DNA from 4 places in the Psychrobacter sp. 1176_08 genome. Region 4 is predicted to be linked to each of the others. Evidence: predicted binding sites of a transcription regulator. Region 4 holds the regulator's gene; each other region holds the start of a gene.

Region 1 (5,218 bases), on a different contig from region 4:
AAATTAGAAGAAGAGTTGGTCAATGAATCAGTATGATTTTGATCATTGTTCATGTATTTTTTTTTGCACGTTTCAACGTCAATTTTGGAGCCATGATCTGCTTTCATATACTCTAGTACCTCGACACGCTCGCTGAGCAATTCTACCATCACACTGATGTTGGCCTGTTGCTTTCGTACTTGTGCCAATTTTTGCTGAGTAAGCATCAGCTGCAGATCGATATCGAGCTGACCGTCGTAATAATCATTAAGACTGTCTTTGATTTCAGTCAGGGTAAAACCAATAGCCTGTGCGCTTTTGATCAGTTCAATACGTTCCACGCATTCTGGATGGAACTCAGTATATAGACGTGAGCCTGCTTGACGTTTGCGAGATTTTAGTAAGCCTAGTTGATCATAGTGGCGCACAGTATCTTTAGTTGTATTGGCTTTTGTTGCTAGAGCACCAATCAATAAAAAGGAATTGTCAGGGGACATAATACTCTCGTTGGAAGCTATGAGTGGGAATAAGACAGTAGGAACAATTAACTCAATTTACGCTGCCAAGGGGTTGGTGTATCAAGTAATGAGACGGCTAGTGGTATATAAGCGTCTTTTTGCCATTTGACCGAGCCGGCCCTTATTAAAGTATCTAACTGAGTAAGAAACTCAGCTCGAGGTACGGTAGTGGCACCCAAACTCATCAGATGATCATTCGGTAACTGACAGTCAACAAGAGCGACCTGACTTTGTTCGCATAGCCGCATTAATCCCCAAAAAGCCAGCTTGGAGGCGTTGGATGCACAATGGAACATGGACTCGCCAAAATATATGCCGCCAAGCTTTAAGCCATAAAGTCCACCTATAAGCTGTCCTTGATCATTCCATACCTCAATGCTATGGGCAAAGCCTTGCGCATGAAGATTGGTATAGGCTTCAATCATCTCTTCATGGATCCAAGTGTGCTCACCTTCAGGAAGCCCATCACTACGCGGTAAGCTACAGGCACGGATGACATCATCAAATGCCTGATTCAAGGTCAACTGCCAACGTTCGCGTCTTGCTTGTTTGCGTAAAGACTTGCTTGGTTGGTAGTCGGAGGGCACCACCACACATCTTGGTTCAGGACACCACCAAGCGATGGGCTCGTCTTCATTAAACCAAGGAAACAGTCCCTGCGCGTAAGCAGAAATCAGCGTGTCAGATGCCAAATCGCCGCCCACAGCAACAAGACCAACCCCTTCAGGATCGATAGAGGTAGGATCAGGGAAGTCATAACGCCCAAGACTTTTTAAGGTCTCAGGCGTGATGTTTTGATCGTTTGGTAGAGTGATATTGCCCATTTAGGATTCTTGATCAGCGGTCAATGTCGATGCATAGGTGTGGTCAGTTGCCATCGTTTCACCAATAGCGTCCAGGTACTTCTCAGCATCCAGCGCTGCCATACAGCCTGTGCCTGCAGAAGTAATGGCTTGACGATACACATGGTCTGCAACATCGCCAGCAGCAAACACGCCTTCAATACTGGTTTGCGTGGCGTTACCATTTAGGCCACTTTTGACTACAAGATAGCCGTCTTTCATATCGAGCTGATCTTTAAACAAATCTGTATTAGGCTTATGACCAATCGCCACAAACATACCCATGGTATTTAGCTGTTTGGTGCTGCCATCAATCATAGACTCAATGATGACACCATTCACGCCCATATCATCACCAACGACTTCTTTGACTTGATGATTCCACTCGATTTTGATATTGCCATTTTTGGCTTTTTCAAATAATTTGTCTTGTAGAATTTTTTCAGAACGTAAGCTATCACGGCGATGCACGAGCGTCACTTCAGACGCGATATTAGACAGGTATAAAGCCTCTTCTACAGCAGTGTTACCACCGCCAATCACAGCGACTTTTTGATCTTTATAGAAAAAACCATCGCAAGTGGCACAAGCTGATACACCCAAACCTCTAAACTTGGTTTCTGACTCTATGCCCAAGTATTGAGCAGACGCGCCTGTTGAGATAATCAAAGCATCACAAGTGTAAGTGCCATTATTACCGACCAATTCAAAAGGACGTACATTTAGGTCGACTTCATTAACATGATCATAGACCAACTCAGTACCAAAACGCTCGGCATGAGCTTTCATGCGCTCCATTAATGCAGGGCCCGTTAAATCATGAGCATCACCTGGCCAGTTATCGACTTCTGTAGTGGTGGTTAATTGTCCACCCACTTCTAAGCCTGTGACCATCACAGGTTTGAGGTTGGCACGTGCTGCATACACTGCAGCGGCGTAACCAGCAGGGCCTGACCCTAGAATAATAAGCTTTTCGTGACGTGGGGCTGTATTGTCAGTTGCCATGAGTTTGTTCCTTGCTAAATATACGAATTAAAATAAGAATGATAAATGTTATAAAAAATTTCAAAAAATGAGACTGTTTTGGTTTGTTTAATTGCAATGTGATAATAACATAAGGGCATAGACCCAAAAGTGCAAGTTTGCTAAAACAAACACAGGCATCACTATAATCAAAGCATGTTTGCCTTGACGTTTGGCCTTAATAAATAATGGTTATTTTATAGAGTTTACGCAAAATTGTTAGCGTTATCCTATCAGCTGTTTGTACTAATTGTACGGTTTTATGCATAAATCGCAGATTGACTGACTTTCTTGCCTGCTTTCTTTAGAAGACTGTCGCCACCATACCTATCTATTTGTTATTATAAGAAGTTATGCCAAGTACAGTTAGAGTAAAAAGACCATCGTTATTCACCATTGTCGGGATCAATAATGGCTCTTAACCCTGTTGCTAGGTATATTTATGTCAGCACTTTATGTCAGCATGATTAGGCTTAGTCATGCGGCGACCATTTAGTATTAATAACAAGGCAGATCTTACGTGATATCAGCACCGCTTATTGAGTATTTGAAAAAAGGAATATTTACCCTCCTTGGGTTAATACTGGCCGTTTATCTGTTCGTCATTTTGATGACGTATACGGGTAACGATCCGAGTTGGTCACACATCAGTAGTGATATGACCACAATTAATAATATGGGCGGTGAGACAGGTGCGTGGTTGTCCGACTTGCTCTACAGCTTCTTTGGTTTTGGTGCATGGTGGCTGCTGGCATTTTTGATTTATGAGTCTATCCTTATTTGGTGGGACAACAAGCCTACGTTTTGGCTGATGCGTTTGGTCGCTTATGTCTTCTTATTATTAAGTGCCAGTGCCTTATTTGCTCAACTCGTGGCCTTAGTGCAACAATTCACCAATCCTACCGCGACAGCACTTGAAGGAGTGGCGGGTGGAATTATTGGTCTTGAGTTGCAGGTACGCTTAGCACAGCTCTTAACGCAGTGGGGGAGTGTGGTTTTCTTGATGGTGTTTGTCGTCCTCACCGCGACCTTTGCCTTTAACATTCATTGGCTGACGATTTATCAGAAAATCACCGCCCTGTCTTGGTTTGGTTCAGGCGTAAAAAAAGAAAGCACACAAGAGACCGTAGCAGTCACTCAAAACAGAGAAGTATTAAACACGAAGGGCAAAGTCACCACAGGGGCGAATCCAGATCAAGAAGCGCCAGCTTATGAGCAGTTGCCCTTGGCCTTGCAATCTTCTGAGCAGGCGACCGATAAAAGCGGTCGATTTAGCAACGTCTTATCAGACTTTTTGGTGAAGTCTGGGCTTTCTGATAGTGTCAGAGCCTCTATGGCCGCAGCGACACAAGCCACAACAGCAACCCAGACTGCCTTATCTGGTCATGAAAAACCTGATCCTTTAGAGACTGAACCACTAAAAAATGGTACGACTGAGAGTATAGATAATCAAACACATTCATCATCAAATCCTGTCATAGCGCCTGTCCGTAAAGTTGAACCAAGCTTTGCATGGAATGATGCCAATACGGTCGATGATTTGTTGGCGAGTGAGCAGATGGCCTACAGTGCCAATAGCATGAGTCATTCTGATACTGCTGCTCTGATTTCTGATGATATGAGCCCTGAGCCTATAAAAAGTGAATCGTTAAAAAATGAATTCGTTAAAAACGAGCCAACAGATTTAGAAGTGATAGCGGAATCTACGCCAGCATCTACTTCTACAATAGAGGCAGAGCCGTCTGTAGAACCAACCACTGCGAGACCTAAAACAAAGATCATTCAGCCTTCTGTCGAGGAGCAACTTTATAACGAAACAGCCAGTACTGACGCTGTATTATCAACATCAGAAGATACTACAATAGCCGTGGATACCTTAGCAGATGCATGGCTAGCAGAGCATGCTGATGTTTTAGAACCTGCTATGCAAACGGAAACCGTTCAGCCCAATGAGCCTCTGTCTAGCAGTCAGGCTGAGTTATCAAACAGTGATACGTCAACCGAGGTGGCGGCATTAGCAGTTGCTTCGCCAGTATTAGACAGCGTAGCCGCCGTGTCAGAAGCGATAGATATGACACCAACCAATACACCGCCTACCAATCCAACAGCAGCGCCAACAGTAGACACGATTGATGTTGCTAATGCTGCGAAAAACACGCAGCCAGTCAAACCGACGATGAGTTTTGCCGTACCAGAAGGGGATAGCAGCAACCATATCACTGATATGATGCCAGAAGATGAAGACACTGATACATCAATCATGCCGCATATTAGCGATGATGATGCCTTTAGTCGAAAGTCACGCTCGATGCAGACGGCACAATATCGCAGCAGCCTTACGCCTATTCCAGAGATGTCTATTCTTGATAAGCCAGATCCAGATCGTAAGCCTAGCTATACCATAGCTGAGCTTGAGCAGCTCTCTGAGCTGTTAGAGATCAAGTTACAAGAATTTAATGTAAAAGCGTCGGTGGTTAATGCTATCCCCGGTCCTGTCGTGACGCGCTTTGAAGTTGAGCTGGCCCCCGGTATTAAAGCCAGCAAGGTTACGGGTATTTCACGTGACTTGGCGCGTTCATTATCGATGGCGTCTTTGCGTGTGGTTGAGGTGATTCCTGGCAAGCCTTATATTGGTATCGAAGTACCTAACAAACAGCGTGAAATGGTGCGTTTGATTGAGCTACTCAATACCGAGAAGTTCAAAGACCCCAAAGCGCAAATCAGTATGGCGATGGGTAAAGACATTGGTGGCAATCCAATTATTACCGATCTTGCACGGGCACCGCACATGTTGGTTGCAGGTACGACTGGTTCGGGTAAATCGGTATTGGTCAACTCCATGTTGTTGTCGATGCT
Region 2 (5,218 bases), on a different contig from region 4:
CGCTACTTGAGACTTACCAGAAGACTTACCACGAGATTTGGCAAGTTCAGACACGCATTGATAAACACCTAGAGAATGATTAAAAACAATACGATAGACATGATTCATAAATGGACCTTATTAGTAGATGATGAGGACATAACAATTGCTTGTAAAGTTACCCGTATCTTACTCCAAGTAATGGTTTTGTCTATCTATTTTTACACAAATGTTTATATGTTAGATTCCATATATAAGATAAATATTGCATTACTCATTAAAAAAGCTCGAACCTAACAACTAGGTTCGAGCTTTTTTAATATTTTTATACTAGCGTCTATTAAACTTCTTTATATAGCTGACGTCCTTCCTTATTGTATTTTTCTGTCATCTCCGCCATACCTTGGCGGACTTCCTCAACGCTGGCTTCGCCAACTTGCCCAACAAGTTCCGTATCTACTTCTTTAATCAGATGATCGGCATCGGTCAAATCTCCTGATTGCGGCGCAACTTTTTCGTTAGCTACTTTTTTGTCAGTGGCCTTTGTATTCAATCCTGCTGCATACTCACGCACATTTTGTGTGATTTTCATCGAACAAAATTTCGGTCCACACATTGAGCAAAAGTGCGCAGATTTATGCGCGTCTTTTGGCAAGGTTTCATCGTGGAACTCTCGCGCCGTATCTGGATCAAGTGCGAGGTTGAACTGATCGTCCCAGCGGAACTCAAAGCGGGCTTTTGACAAGGCGTTGTCACGCGCTTGTGCACCAGGATGACCTTTGGCAAGGTCGGCGGCATGAGCAGCGATCTTATAGGTGATGATACCGTCTTTGACATCTTTTTTATTGGGCAGACCTAAATGCTCTTTTGGCGTGACATAACAAAGCATTGCTGTGCCAAACCAGCCAATCATCGCCGCGCCAATCGCGCTGGTGATATGGTCATAACCGGGAGCGATATCAGTCGTCAAAGGCCCCAAGGTATAAAAAGGTGCATCGGCACATAGCTCAAGCTGTAAGTCCATATTCTCTTTAATACGGTTCATCGCTACGTGCCCAGGCCCTTCGATCATCACCTGTACATCATGCTTCCAAGCCACTTGAGTCAACTCGCCAAGTGTCTGTAGCTCACCAAATTGCGCCTCATCATTGGCATCTTGCAAGCAGCCAGGACGTAGGCCATCGCCCAAACTAAACGCCACATCATACTGCTTCATAATCTCGCAGATATCTTCAAAATGCGTGTATAAGAAGCTCTCTTTATGATGAGCCAAGCACCACTGTGCCATGATAGAACCGCCACGTGACACAATACCCGTCAAGCGCTTGGCGGTCAGTGGGACGTAGCGAAGCAGGACGCCTGCGTGAATGGTAAAGTAATCTACCCCTTGCTCAGCTTGTTCGATCAAGGTGTCGCGAAAAATCTCCCAGGTCAAATCTTCTGCCACGCCATCGACTTTTTCCAACGCTTGATAGATGGGCACCGTACCGATAGGTACAGGCGAGTTGCGAATGAGCCATTCGCGCGTTTCATGAATATGATTGCCCGTTGATAAATCCATGATGGTATCGGCGCCCCAGCGCGTCGCCCATGTCATCTTTGATACCTCTTCATCAATAGAAGAGCCAAGCGCTGAGTTGCCAATATTGGCATTGATTTTTACCAAAAAATTGCGCCCGATAATCATCGGCTCGGATTCAGGGTGATTGATGTTATTTGGGATAATAGCGCGTCCTGCTGCCACTTCACTGCGCACAAACTCAGGTGTGATGGTTTTGGGTGTATTGGCACCAAAGCTTTCGCCATCATGTTGGCGTGTATCCGTCAGCTCGTGCTGCTTTTGCGTCTCGCGAATGGCGATATATTCCATCTCAGGGGTGATGATGCCGCGGCGCGCGTAATACATTTGCGTGACATTGCCTGACAAGCCGTTGCCTGTTTTGGCACGGCGCGGCTTATCAATATGAGCAAATCTTAGGTTAGCGGTACTAATATCACGTGCGCGCGCTTGTCCGTATGAGCTGGATAAACTGCTGAGCTGTTCGGTATCGCCGCGCTCTGCAATCCAGTGTTCGCGCAGTTTTGGCAAGCCACGGGTGAGGTCAATATCGACATTGGGGTCGGTATAAACGCCGGAGGTGTCATAGACATAAAATGGCGGGTTTTTTTCCCAATTCGCCTCATCTGTGCCTTGAATAGGGGTTGGATCAAGAGAAATTTCGCGCATCGGTACTTGAATATCAGGACGCGAGCCTTCGATATAGACTTTACGAGATGCGGGGAGAATGCGATGAAGGTCACGGGCGTCTTCTTCAAAACGCGCATCACTTGCCGTACGATGAGCAGGGGTTTTTAGCGCCTCAGATTTTTTATCGGATTTGCTGCTGGTCTCATCTATAGTTGTCGGCTTAACAAGCGCGTCACTATTTGGAGTATGGACTTGAGGGTTTTGAGTGTTTGTCGTTGTCTGAATATTTGAAGGTTTCATATGCTGTCCTAGCGTGTTGGTTTTTGAATAAAATCAACACCGCCAGTAGCTGCGGGGTAAAGCCATGTGACATGAACAAATACAATCAAAAAGCAAACGTACACCCGAAACGAGACGTAGTGAGTCACTAAAAGGTTGATGGACACAAATTATTAGCGCCATACACCGGTAAAAAAACCGCTGTCAAACATTGGCAATAATAAAAAGGCATTTCTGCGCGCCCTTTGTACATATAGAACATAGGCTTAAGACTTCCCTGCGTCGGTACTAACCGCATCAGGTTCGGCGGGTGATCTCTCAGCGAATGTATAAAGGCAACTGTTTGGTAAAACAGGCCAATATGACACCGCACCCCGAGTCTGTCAGTGTTGTAAATCAACTTCATACTAGCAAAATTCTGTCATAACGGCTAATGGTATTTAAAGAAAACCTCGGGCTCGAAAAACCATTGCCTTATGTACTGAGCTTATAAAGGCAGGCAGAAGGGAATAATGCGCTGTTATGGCCCAAACTAAAAGATTAAAGTCATTGTCATTAAACTGTCATAAAAACTTGTCACTATAGCTCGCATGTCACAAACAATGTTTTTTTGTATCGTTGTCAAACTTTAGGAGTCTTACATGCGTTATTCGTTATTAGCAGTGGCCGTCAGCTGTACCTTAGTACTTACGGCGTGTAACAAATCGACCGATACGACAGAGCCGGCTGCTGATACTAGCAGTAGCGCTGCCGCAACGACTGAAACAACTGGCAATGCAACCACCAGCACAGCATCTGCTGCTACTTCAGGGTTCAAGTCTGCTGAAAACATTGCCATGAACATCACTGGCGCAGGTGCTTCTTTCCCACAGCCTATCTATGCCAAATGGTCTGCTGACTACAATGCTGATACTGGTGGTCAGGTCAACTACCAATCAATCGGTTCTTCTGGTGGTATCAAACAAATTCAGTCAAAAACAGTCGATTTTGGTGCCTCTGATGCGCCAATGACGCCTGAAGAGCTTGAAGAATCTGGTCTTATCCAGTTCCCAACCGTTATTGGCGGCGTTGTACCAATTGTCAACATCGATGGTGTTGAGCCAGGCGCGCTAAAATTGGATGGTCAGACATTGGCTGATATTTATCTAGGCAAAATCAGTAAATGGAATGACCCAGCTATTGTAGCCATGAACCCAGATTTGACCCTACCTGATGCGGCTATTACTACTGTTTTCCGTTCAGACGGATCAGGTACGACTTTTAACTTCACAGATTATCTCGCCAAAGTGTCACCGGATTGGAACGATACCGTTGGTGTTGATAAAACGGTTAAATGGCCAACCTCTGCGACAGGTGCTGGTGGTAAAGGTAATGAAGGCGTTTCAAGCTACGTTAACCGTATGAAAAACTCTATCGGCTACGTTGAGTATGCTTACGCTAAGCAAAACAACATGTCACATACGGCTCTTAAAAATGCCGCCGGTAACTTTGTACAGCCTTCTGCCGAGACGTTTGCAGCGGCAGGTGACATCGATTGGTCAAAACAAGAAGGCTTTTATAAAGTCATCACCAATTCTGAGACTGCTCAAGCATGGCCAATCGCTGCCGCTACCTTCATCTTGGTACATAAGCAACCAGAGAATCCTCAGCAAGTGGCTGGTGTGTTGAACTTCTTTGATTGGGCATATACCCAAGGCGATGATGATGCCATGGCGTTAGATTACGTTCCTTTCTCTGATACTGCCGTCGCATTATTCAAAGAAAAATGGAATGAAGTGAAAGGTAGTGATGGACAGCCTGTTTATAAGCCTGCTCAGTAATTGACCTACTTTAGAGACTGTTTCATACATCTCTAAACGCCCTCTCAAACCACTATTCTCCGGTAGCGGTTTGAGAGGTTTTATCACAGTGAATTTAAGGACGATGCTGGTGGGTTGTCTCTATAGATAGTTCATCCTACTTTTTAAGTTTACTGTCATAAAACCTGCGTAACCTTTCTAACATTTTGACTTGATCCTATACAACGCTGAGACACTTATGAATGACTTAAGGTCCCAATTGGCCAAACAAAAACGTTACGATACGCTGTTTGTCAATGCAACCAAGGCTTTTGCCATACTGGTACTCCTATCTTTAGGCGGTATTTTAGTCTCCTTAATTATCGGAGCATGGCCCAGCATTCAAGCGTTTGGACTTGGTTTTTATACTAGTAATAACTGGGATACGGTTGCCAATGAATACGGTGCATTGGCGCCTATTTACGGCACGTTGGTGACGTCATTTGTGGCGATTATGATTGCTGTACCAGTCAGCTTTGGTATCGCTATCTTTTTGACTGAGATGTGCCCGAAGTTCTTAAAAAAGCCTTTGGGTATCGCGATTGAGCTTTTGGCCGGTATTCCTTCTATCATTTATGGTATGTGGGGATTATTCGTGTTTGCACCATTTTTTGGCGACCACATTCAGCCATGGTTTATCGAGCATGTGGGGCCTTTGCCTATCATTGGCAAGCTATTCACTGGTGCGCCAATGGGGCTTGGTTTATTTACCGCGTCCTTGGTACTTGCCATCATGATCATTCCTTTTATTGCGGCCACCATGCGCGATGTTTTTTCGGTGGTACCAGACTTATTAAAAGAGTCGGCTTATGGCATGGGTGCCACGACATGGGAAGTCATGTTTAAGATTATCTTGCCTTATACCAAAGCGGGCGTTGTGGGCGGTGTTATTTTGGGATTGGGCCGTGCATTAGGCGAAACCATGGCGGTGACT
Region 3 (5,218 bases), on a different contig from region 4:
GATAGGGAACCTTGTTTTCACGTGCATAAGTAATGGCTTTTATTTTGCCATTGGTACCACGTTCACCAAATCCACCTGGCACTAAGATTGCATCAGCGTGGCTCAAACGAGCAAACAGACTGTCATCGCTTTCTAAAAGCTCAGCATCGATATAGTCGATTTTTACATCAAGCTTATGAGTGATACCTGCATGTAACAACGCCTCGTTGATAGATTTATAAGCATCAGGCAGCTCGACATACTTACCAACCATTGCCACGGTTACTGTCTCTTCAGGGTTGAGCTGAGCTTCGACTACTTTATCCCAATCGCTCAAATCTGCTTCTGGTACATTAAGACCAAAGCGCTCACAGATTAGATCATCAAGGTCTTGCTCATGAAGGGTGCGCGGTATTTGATAGATGCTTTGTGCGTCTTCACACATGATGACTGCACGCTCTTCAACGTTGGTAAATAGAGCAATCTTACGACGGTTGTCTTGCGAGATATGGTGATCAGAGCGGCAGATTAAGATATCTGGCTGCAAACCAATAGAACGCAATTCTTTTACTGAATGCTGCGTTGGTTTGGTTTTGGTTTCGCCTGCACTTGCAATATAAGGAACCAGCGTTAGATGCATGAGCATGGCTCTATTACGACCAAGCTCTACTTGCATTTGACGCACTGCTTCCATAAAAGGTAACGATTCGATGTCACCGACAGTACCACCAATCTCGATGATAGCAATGTCGTAACCTTCACCACTGGCTAAGATTTTATTTTTAATCTCATCGGTGATGTGAGGGATAACTTGTACCGTGCCACCAAGATATTCGCCACGACGCTCTTTATTGAGAACATTTTGGTAGATACGACCACTGGTGAAGTTGTTGCTCTTACTCATTTTTGAATGACGTAAAAAGCGCTCGTAATAACCCAAATCTAAATCCGTCTCTGCACCATCTTCGGTGACAAACACTTCGCCATGCTGAAACGGGCTCATCGTACCTGGATCAACGTTGATATACGGATCCATCTTGGTCATTGTGACGGTCACGCCACGTGCTTCTAAGACCGCTGCAAGAGAGGCTGCGGTGATACCTTTTCCTAGTGAGGACACTACCCCACCGGTCACAAATATAAACTTGGTCATAGTATTCTGTCGGTAATTGGTAAAGAAGGATTTTACTAAAAATACGTCATAAAATATAGAGCAAAACACAAACTCTTTAAAACTCTTCGTTTTCAACCCGTCGCTATTATAACGTATTCACTATTGGAAACAGGCATAACAAAAAAAACTCACCCCGAAGGATGAGTTTTATAATCAGATTCTAATGGTTAGATTAGAATTTGTATTCTAGACCAGTACCAATTACAACTACTTTAGCATCGCCAGACGTGCGAACTAATTGATCATTCTCTTCACGTGAACTATCAGTCCATGTATAAGCAGCATTATCAGCTTTATTCATACCAGCATAAGCATGCATGATGATGTTGTCTTTAAAGAAGTATTTACCACCAACAACGATTTGGTCTGAATCAGAGTTATTAAAACCGTTTAGGTTGCTAGTGTTGTTGTACTGAGCATAAATAGAAGCTGGACGAGCAAAGTTAGTTAAGCCCATTTGACCACTAACAATTAAACCTTTTTCTTTCTTACTATCGCTTGAGTTATCAACACCATCATAATCAGCTACTTGATATAAAACACCAAGTGTTACAGGCGCTGCGATATATTTACCTAGATCAACACTAGTTGTAGCACGGATGATATCACCCTCAATGTTTTGATCTTTGTCATATGCAATACCAGCAGTAAAGCCTGTGCCTTGATCAAACATAGCAGCAACACCGAAACCAGCATTGTCATTGTTGTTTGCATCGTCAGAGCTATACATTGCTGTAAATTGTAATGGTAGGCCATCATACTTAGGCGCAGTCCAAATCACTGAACTTGGGATACGGTTACTATCCGCCATGTTCAATGCATCAACAGCTTCGTTTTCATTTTGTGTAGTACCTAGGTTATCCCAGTAACCTTGACCAACAACAACATTGTCAATACTAGCTAAGCTTGATTGGTTTTTACCAACACGGACCTCACCAAACTGCTTGTTTACAACACCAAGATACGTATCACGGTTAGTGAAACCATTGTTATCACCATCGATGCGCGTGCCATACTCTAACTGATAGATAACATCAGTGTTAGCAGTCATGGCTTCAGAGCCTTTGATACCGATACGTGAAGCATGAGAGTTAATCTCTACTGTATCTTCATCATAGTTGAAAGCAGGAAAACCTGTGTTTGAATCAAAATCGGTATTAACATAATCAGCCGCTAAGAATGCTTTACCATAGACAGTAGGTGCTGCATTGGCTGCAGATACAGATAGGGCAGCAACTGCTGTAGCTAAAAGTAGTTTTTTCATGGGGTATCTCCACTTTACAATTTTAGTAATAAGCGAGCTATTATTAGCTGGTGCTCACAATGGTATCGTCACAAATCCTCAAAGATATAATGTGTAACTGGCTACCGAGATTAGTCAGAAACAAGTGTGGCGAAGTTCTATTACAGTAAGATGAAAAAAACCATGACTTACATAACTGGGATTAAAAAAGTAACTGCCATGTAAACTTAGGTCTTTATCGGTCTGTTGCGTAACATCCGTTACCAAACTCATACTTCGATTACAAGCATAACAACTTTGACATAATTTGCAACATATTTTTTCGCTTTTTAAACTTATCAATTTATCATCATAAAATTATCACTCAATAATCAAAGCGCCAAAAAAAATCCCTATCCAGTCAACTAGATAAGGATTCTATTGATTAATATTATTACTAATAAATTGAAACCACCTTAACGAATATACCCTTACCATCGTAAATAACACGCTATTTATATACGAATAAATAGCGCTAACGAAAACGATATATTTTATTATTAGGTGCAATAAAGGAAAATAAGCTTAGCAGTTTGCCTTCAAATCGAGACGAGCTTGATGCAATAGTGGCTCAGTGTAACCGCTAGGTTGCTCGCGTCCTTTAAATATCAAATCGCAAGCGGCCTTAAAAGCATAAGAGCCATCAAAATTGTCTGCCATTGGTTGATACTCGCTGTCGGCTGCATTTTGCTCATCAACGACTTTGGCCATGCGCTTCATCGTCTCCATCACTTGCTGCTCGCTCACCACGTCATGATGCAACCAGTTGGCAATATGCTGACTTGAGATGCGCAGAGTCGCTCGGTCTTCCATTAGCCCCACATCATCGATATCGGGCACCTTAGAGCATCCAACCCCTTGATTGACCCAGCGTACAACGTAACCCAAAATCCCTTGGGCATTGTTTTCCAATTCTTGCTGTTTTTGCTCTTCTGTCCAATTGGTGTCTTTTGCCAATGGAATGGTCAAGATATCATCCAAACTTGCACGCTCACGCGACTTTAAGCGATCCTGTACGTCAGCAACATTTACTTGGTGATAATGGATACTATGCAAGGTTGCCCCTGTGGGTGATGGTACCCAAGCCGTCGTAGCGCCTGATTGAGGATGCGCCATTTTGCTCTCCATCATCTCTTTCATCTCATCAGGCTTTGCCCACATTCCTTTACCAATCTGAGCATGCCCCTGTAGACCTGTCTCTAAACCAATGTCGACGTTCCATTGCTCGTAGGCTGGTTGCCAAACTTGTGATTTCATCTCCCCTTTTGGCACAAATGGACCTGCATTCATGCTGGTATGCATCTCATCACCAGTACGGTCTAAAAAGCCTGTATTAATAAAGATTACACGCTCTTTCGCTTGGCGAATGGCCTCTTTTAGATTGACCGTCATGCGGCGCTCTTCATCCATAATTCCAATTTTAAGACTGTGACGTTTTAAGCCTAATAAATCCTCTGAGGCATTAAAAAAATCATTGGCCATTTTGACTTCTTCTGGACCATGCATTTTTGGTTTAACGATATACATGGAACCCTTACGTGAATTCGATAACTCGTTTCTACCGTTAAGATCATTGAGCGACAATAGTGGGGTAACCAAACCATCCATCAGACCTTCGAATACTTCCTCTAAACCATCACCCAAATCGACTAAAATAGCAGGGTTTTGCATTAAATGACCGACGTTACGGATCAATAGCAATGAGCGACCTGGCAAGATAAGCTTGCCGCCGTCTGGTGTATTATATTCACGGTCTGGGTTTTGCTTACGTGTACGAGTCTTGCCGCCTTTTTCAAAGGTTTCTTGTAAGTCGCCATTCATCAAACCAAACCAGTTGCGATATACCTCTACTTTTTCCTCTGCATCGACCGCAGCAACTGAGTCTTCACAATCTTGAATCGCGGTAATCGCTGACTCAAGGAGCACATCATTAATATTAGCCGGATCGTCTTTACCGACTGGGTGGCTGGCATCGATCTGAATCTCTACATGCAGGCCATTATTTTTTAGCAAAATACCTGTTGGATTTTCTGCTTCATCAACAAAACCAACAAACTGCGCAGAATCTTTTAATGACGTACGACTATCGCCTTGAACCACTTCAAGTTGACCATCAGCCACTTTGAAGCCTGTTACATCAACGTATGAGCCTGATGCTAAAGTAAAATTGTCATCTAAAAACTGTTTGGCGTAAGCAACAACAGCAGCACCGCGAGTTGGATTGTAGCTACCCTTCGCTTCCTGACCATTGTCGTCACTGATAACGTCTGTACCATATAAGGCATCATATAAGCTGCCCCAGCGTGCATTGGTGGCATTTAGAGCATAGCGAGCATTACGTACTGGTACGACCAGCTGAGGTCCTGCGATATGTGCAATTTCGTCATCGACGTTTTCTGTACTAACCGCAAAATCATCGCCTTCTGGCAGTAAGTAACCAATATCTTGTAAAAACGTTTTATAGGCAGGATAATCGATTTGACCATCCTTGGCAGGGTGTTGTACATGCCACTGATCAATTTGTGCTTGGATTTTGTCGCGGGTTTCTAACAAAGCCTTATTACGTGGCGTAAACTCTTTGATAACTTTTTCAAAACCTGACCAATAACTCTCTGAATCAACACCGACTTTTGGCAGTACTTCGTTTTCAATAAAGTCATATAGCTGCTGGTCGATGGCAAGAATGCCTTTTTGAATACGATTGGCGTTAGAAGACTGACTCATGTTGTTATCCTTATCTATTCATGAAGTGTATTAATACGAATTGCTACTACCCTATTAAA
Region 4 (5,218 bases):
AGTCGTTGATCGTTTGTTACCGTTTTTACTTAATCTAAATACCGAGGGAAAAACGTGGATTGAATCTGACGTCACGCGTTCGCAAGTGGCAGCAGCATTGGCATTTATTGAGCACAGCTTCCCTGTGATTCATGATTGGCTCACAGAAAATATCGAGTATGCAACGCATCAAGGGTGGCTGATTGACTCATAAATAACACCCATTATCCTCTTCATATTATTCAACTTACCTATAATTTACCCTTGCTAACATATTGATCATTAGCGTCACAAAAGAGAAGTCAATAAATGAGTCTATCTGTAACTTATAGAAAACTATGCAAATCACTTGTCCTTGTAAGCATGCTGAGCCTTGCGCATATGGCGCAAGCTGCGACGCCTATTAGTGATGGCGATAAATTGGCCTACGATGCCAAAAAACAAATTGGCGTGACCACAAGCTATGATCCTGCTTATCGTAAGTTGGATTTTCCGCGAGGTGACGTACCCATAGAAACAGGAGTCTGCACCGATGTCATCATTCGCGCGTATCGTTTGCAAAATATCGATCTTCAACAGCTGGTCAACCATGATATGAAGTCCAACTGGTCAGCTTATCCAAAAAGATGGGGACTTAAATCGACCGACAAAAATATCGACCATCGCCGTGTACCCAATCTTGAAGTGTTTTTTGAGAGACAGGGACAAACGTTATCGATTACTGACAAAGACAGTTTTCAAGCAGGCGATATAGTGACGTGGCGGTTGCCGAAGGACAGTTTACCTCATATCGGTATCGTCTCCGACAAAAAGGCCGCTGATGGTACGCCATTGATTATTCATAATATCGGACGTGGTACTCAAGAAGAAAATATTTTGTACTCGTACCCAATTCTCAAGCATTTCCGCTACTAACTGTCATTGATATATACCAGTTATAAGTAAAAAGCCCAATGAAACGTCGTTATTGACGCCTCACTGGGCTTTTATTTTTTATTATGACAGAGATAAATTACGAATTGGTGACACCCAATAACTGTCCCATTTTTACAAAACTATCGGCTTGCATGGTGCTTTCCCAGTCAGCGTTTGCTGCTTTTGGTAGTATGACAATCGCCGTCGACCCTAGGTAAAAACGCCCAAGCTCATCGCCTTTTTCGAAGCGCATGTCATGATTGGCCTCTTGTACATCATCAGTACGGGCAATTTTGCCAGTCGCTACGGTTTCGATACCAGCGACAATCATAGCGCCTACCATCACCACTGCCGCTTTGCCGTACTGAGTATCAAACATGCAAACCAAACGCTCATTTCGCGCAAACAAGTCAGGGACATTGGCCGCAGTGGTATTGTTCACCGAAAATAAGGTACCGGGCACGTAGCGAGTTTTGGTCAATGTACCAGCAAATGGCATATGAACACGGTGATAGTTGCTGGGCGCTAAATACACAGTGGCAAAACTACCATCAGCAAAATAACGACCATCTTCACTATCAGCAAGCAGTTGCCCAACGTCATAATGACGACCTTTTGCTTGCAGCATTTTATGGTCATTAATCTGTCCTAACTGCGAGATAACTCCATCAGCGGGACTTACAATACCGTTAGCTGTGGTGTCGATAGGACGAGCGTCTTCCTTTAGCTCACGCGTAAAAAAATCATTGAAGCTTTCATAGGCATTGAGGCTTTGGCGCTCATACTCATCTAAGCTGACATTATATGCTTTTGCAAAGCTACGAATAAAAGTGCGTTTGACATAAGGATGGCGACTGGCGGCCAAACGTCCAGCAACTTTACTTAGCTTCTGTTGTGGGACAAGCTGTTGTAAGGTGGTGAATAAATTCATAATAGGGCTACCAAAATAAAGTGTGGTGTAATAAATAATAGGCAAGTAAATAGCCATATTTTATCATGGACAGCGTATGATTGTATGGCCATAATCTGTAAGGAGTTAGGGAGTGAAAGCACTTATACAGCGAGTACGCAGCGCGAGTGTCGTGGTTGAGGGGTCTAATATCGGTGCCATTGAGCATGGACTATTGGCTTATATTGGTTTAGGACACGATGATAACCTACAAACCGCGCAGCGCATGATTGATAAAATCCTGACGTATCGTATTTTTGAGAATAACGACGATCCTGCCAAGGTCGGTAAACTGGACAAAAATGTCCAGCAAGTGAATGGCGGATTGTTATTGGTATCGCAGTTTACCTTAATGGCCACAACCGACAAAGGTCGCAGGCCTGATTTTGGTGGGACGATGGCACCTGAGGCAGCACAAGTGCTGTTTGCTCAGTTGATTGAGTATGCAAAGAGTCAGCATCCTATCATTGCTACTGGGCAGTTTGGTGCTAACATGCAAGTTGAGAGCATCAATGATGGCCCATTAAACTTCATATTAGAAGTCCGGTAGTTTATGTCATACTGAATAATAACTGTCATCAAGCTGTCACAATTAATCCGTTTAATAGATAAAAGCTGGCGAATATGTATCGCCTTTTACGTGCTAAACTTTGTACTTAACACTGAGAGTGCTGTATGTATAACGAGCAAATTTTGATTGTTGAAGATGAACCTGCGATTCGTGAAATGGTGGTCATGACGCTAGAGATGGCTGGGTTTGATAGTCTACAAGCCGCCGATGTGTCAGAAGCGCATCAACAAGTCGTGGATCATAGACCAGCGCTGATTCTACTAGACTGGATGTTGCCAGGCGATAAGAGTGGCGTGGATTTTTGCCGTATGTTAAAAAACGACGATCTGCTCTCTGAAATACCCGTCATTATGCTGACGGCAAAGAGCGAAGAAGACAGCAAAGTTCATGGTCTGGATGCAGGTGCTGACGATTATATGACCAAGCCTTTTTCGACGCGCGAACTTATCTCTAGAATCAAGGCGGTGCTGCGGCGTAGTAATGCGCTCAGCAGTGATAAATCTATCGAAGTCGGCAAGCTCAGTTTGGATCCAAGAAGTCAACGTGTGACAGTAGCGGGTAAAGTGGTTGAATTGGGCCCTACTGAATATCGGTTATTGGCATTTTTTATGAGTCATCCAGAGCGTGCTTATACGCGCACACAGCTACTAGATCAAGTATGGGGCGGCAACGTCTATATCGAGGACAGAACCATCGATGTCCATATTAAACGTCTGCGTACCATATTAAGACCTTACGGCTGTGATACGTTGATACAGACCGTTCGCGGTACAGGCTATCGATTTTCTAATATCATGGCGCCGATATAGCTTAGCCTAATTAGAAGTCTCATGGCAGTCGCAACCTAAGATGACACAGCAAAAAAGTAGTAGGGATGATGAATGAGCACAATAATGACAAAAAATAATCAACAGAGTCCATCAGAATCAGTTTCTCACCAACACGCCTCGGATCAATTGACAAAAATCAGAAGCGCCTTACTGGCTTTACGAGATGCTGTGATTTTGCTCAACCAAGATGACAATGTGGAGTGGTGGAATCAGTCGGCACAAGATTTATTGTCACTACAAGTAGGCGATGCAGGCAAAAGTATTTTTGATTTCATTCGAGTACCTGAGTTTCGTCAGTACTATCAAGCGACCACTACGGCTCTCAGTGAGGGTGTACACATAGAATCTTGGCAAGATCCTAAACGCTACCTGAAATGTGAACTCACGCCTTTTGGTGACCAAAAATTACTGATTATCTATGATGTGACACGCTTGCAGCATTTAGAAGAGATGCGTCGTGACTTTGTGGCAAATGTCTCGCACGAATTACGTACTCCACTAACTGTAATGATGGGCTATTTAGAGAATTTCTCAGATCAGCCAGACATGCCGCCGCATTGGCGACGCGGGTTTGAGCTTATGAGTCAGCAAACGGCGCGTATGAATAGAATTGTGAATGATCTATTGTTGTTGTCTCGAATTGAAATCGAAGAAACTCACGAGCTCAACTATATTGATATGACCAAACTACTGACCCATGTGTATGACGATGCGCAAGCATACAACCAAGCATACGGGCATATCATCCATTTGCAGATAGACACTTATGATGGGCTATATGGTTCTGAGATGTACCTAAACAGTGCCTTATCTAACCTTGTGATAAATGCCATTAAGTACACACCCAAGGGTGGTAATATAACCATTAGCTGGACAAAAACCTCAGAAGGCTGCCGATTTGCCGTGGAAGACAATGGTATTGGTATTGCAGCAGAGCACATCGCACGTCTAACGGAGCGCTTTTATCGCATCGACAAAGGGCGTAGCCGCGCCACCGGTGGTACAGGGTTGGGTCTCGCTATTGTAAAACACGTTTTGTATCAACACGAAGCCAGTTTGCAAATTGAATCCGTAGAAGGGGTGGGGTCGACATTTAGTGTGGTTTTCCCAGCAGCTTATGTCCGAACGGCTTCTACAGGCTGATGCTATCTATACTATCTGTTACTACCAATAATGTTTGTAGGAACGAACGCTACAGGCATCACTCTTTTTGCATGAGTGGATAGGGATTCACAGCACTACCATTAATATAAATTCCATAATGAAGGTGAGGTGGGGTGCCTTTGGCATTACCGCTATCACCAACATAACCGATGATATCTCCAGCATTTACCCAGTCATTGGGAGAGATATCGGCATAGTCTTCTAAATGCGCGTAGTAATGTCCTGCACCGCCTGGTCCGACGACGACAACGACGCGACCGCCCAAATTATTATTCCCCACTTTGCTAACAATCCCTTGCGTTGTTGATTGTATTGGCGTGCCCCTCGGAGCAAAGATATCAATCCCTTCATGTGTGCGACCTTGACTGCGAGCCGCGCCCCATGTATCAGCCAATCCTTGCTCTGGTAGCGGGTTGGGTAAACTGTTTGCAGCAGGAGGGTCTTGTTGCAAAAGGCTTAATTGCTGCCATTTTTCCATCACAAAAGATTGAGTTTGTTGGCTGATGGTTGGCAATAATCGATCGAATACAAATAATAGTGCCAACAGTACAACTGCTTTAATCAACACGCTGAGCACACGGCTTATCAATGTCGGGCGGGGTGGCTTGCTGTTGTCTGTCGGTTGCATCAATACCTCTTATCTTTCTTATATAGTGTTTATACTAGTATAGGGGGCTTATCGATTTACGTATGTATCGCATTGTTATATCAGTGTTTTAACCCCATAACGGATTGGTGGGTCTCAAAACATGATGATTAAATAAAGTTGTTAAGCATAGTCGTTAAATACAAGCGTTAAGTACAAGGGCA

The links. Region 4 encodes PhoB, which activates phosphate uptake and scavenging genes when phosphate is short. Its sites were predicted from a motif close to TGTCATNAANCTGTCATAA; they were not measured.
Region 1: FW759_RS11020 (DNA translocase FtsK) is a predicted target of PhoB. The motif match lies at 2,816-2,834, and genes of this name have one in related genera.
Region 2: pstS (phosphate ABC transporter substrate-binding protein PstS) is a predicted target of PhoB. The motif match lies at 2,997-3,015, and genes of this name have one in related genera.
Region 3: FW759_RS04280 (porin) is a predicted target of PhoB. The motif match lies at 2,555-2,573, and genes of this name have one in related genera.

What each region holds. Positions count from the first base shown of each region.
Region 1 is NZ_VXCU01000008.1:862-6,079, forward strand. Features, by position in the region: gene FW759_RS11005 (MerR family transcriptional regulator) at 1-476, opposite strand, end outside; gene aat (leucyl/phenylalanyl-tRNA--protein transferase) at 524-1,321, opposite strand; gene trxB (thioredoxin-disulfide reductase) at 1,322-2,344, opposite strand; gene FW759_RS11020 (DNA translocase FtsK) at 2,883-5,218, shown strand, end outside.
Region 2 is NZ_VXCU01000007.1:58,204-63,421, reverse strand. Features, by position in the region: gene FW759_RS10165 (autotransporter domain-containing protein) at 1-108, opposite strand, end outside; gene thiC (phosphomethylpyrimidine synthase ThiC) at 320-2,467, opposite strand; TPP riboswitch at 2,704-2,833, opposite strand; gene pstS (phosphate ABC transporter substrate-binding protein PstS) at 3,088-4,266, shown strand; gene pstC (phosphate ABC transporter permease subunit PstC) at 4,484-5,218, shown strand, end outside.
Region 3 is NZ_VXCU01000002.1:381,219-386,436, reverse strand. Features, by position in the region: gene FW759_RS04285 (CTP synthase) at 1-1,132, opposite strand, end outside; gene FW759_RS04280 (porin) at 1,326-2,417, opposite strand; gene FW759_RS04275 (malate synthase G) at 2,961-5,159, opposite strand.
Region 4 is NZ_VXCU01000012.1:47,744-52,961, forward strand. Features, by position in the region: partial or broken gene FW759_RS13365 (HD domain-containing protein) at 1-193, shown strand, start outside; gene FW759_RS13370 (DUF1287 domain-containing protein) at 343-894, shown strand; gene asd (archaetidylserine decarboxylase) at 992-1,825, opposite strand; gene dtd (D-aminoacyl-tRNA deacylase) at 1,938-2,393, shown strand; gene phoB (phosphate regulon transcriptional regulator PhoB) at 2,519-3,223, shown strand; gene phoR (phosphate regulon sensor histidine kinase PhoR) at 3,308-4,387, shown strand; gene FW759_RS13395 (M23 family metallopeptidase) at 4,446-5,036, opposite strand.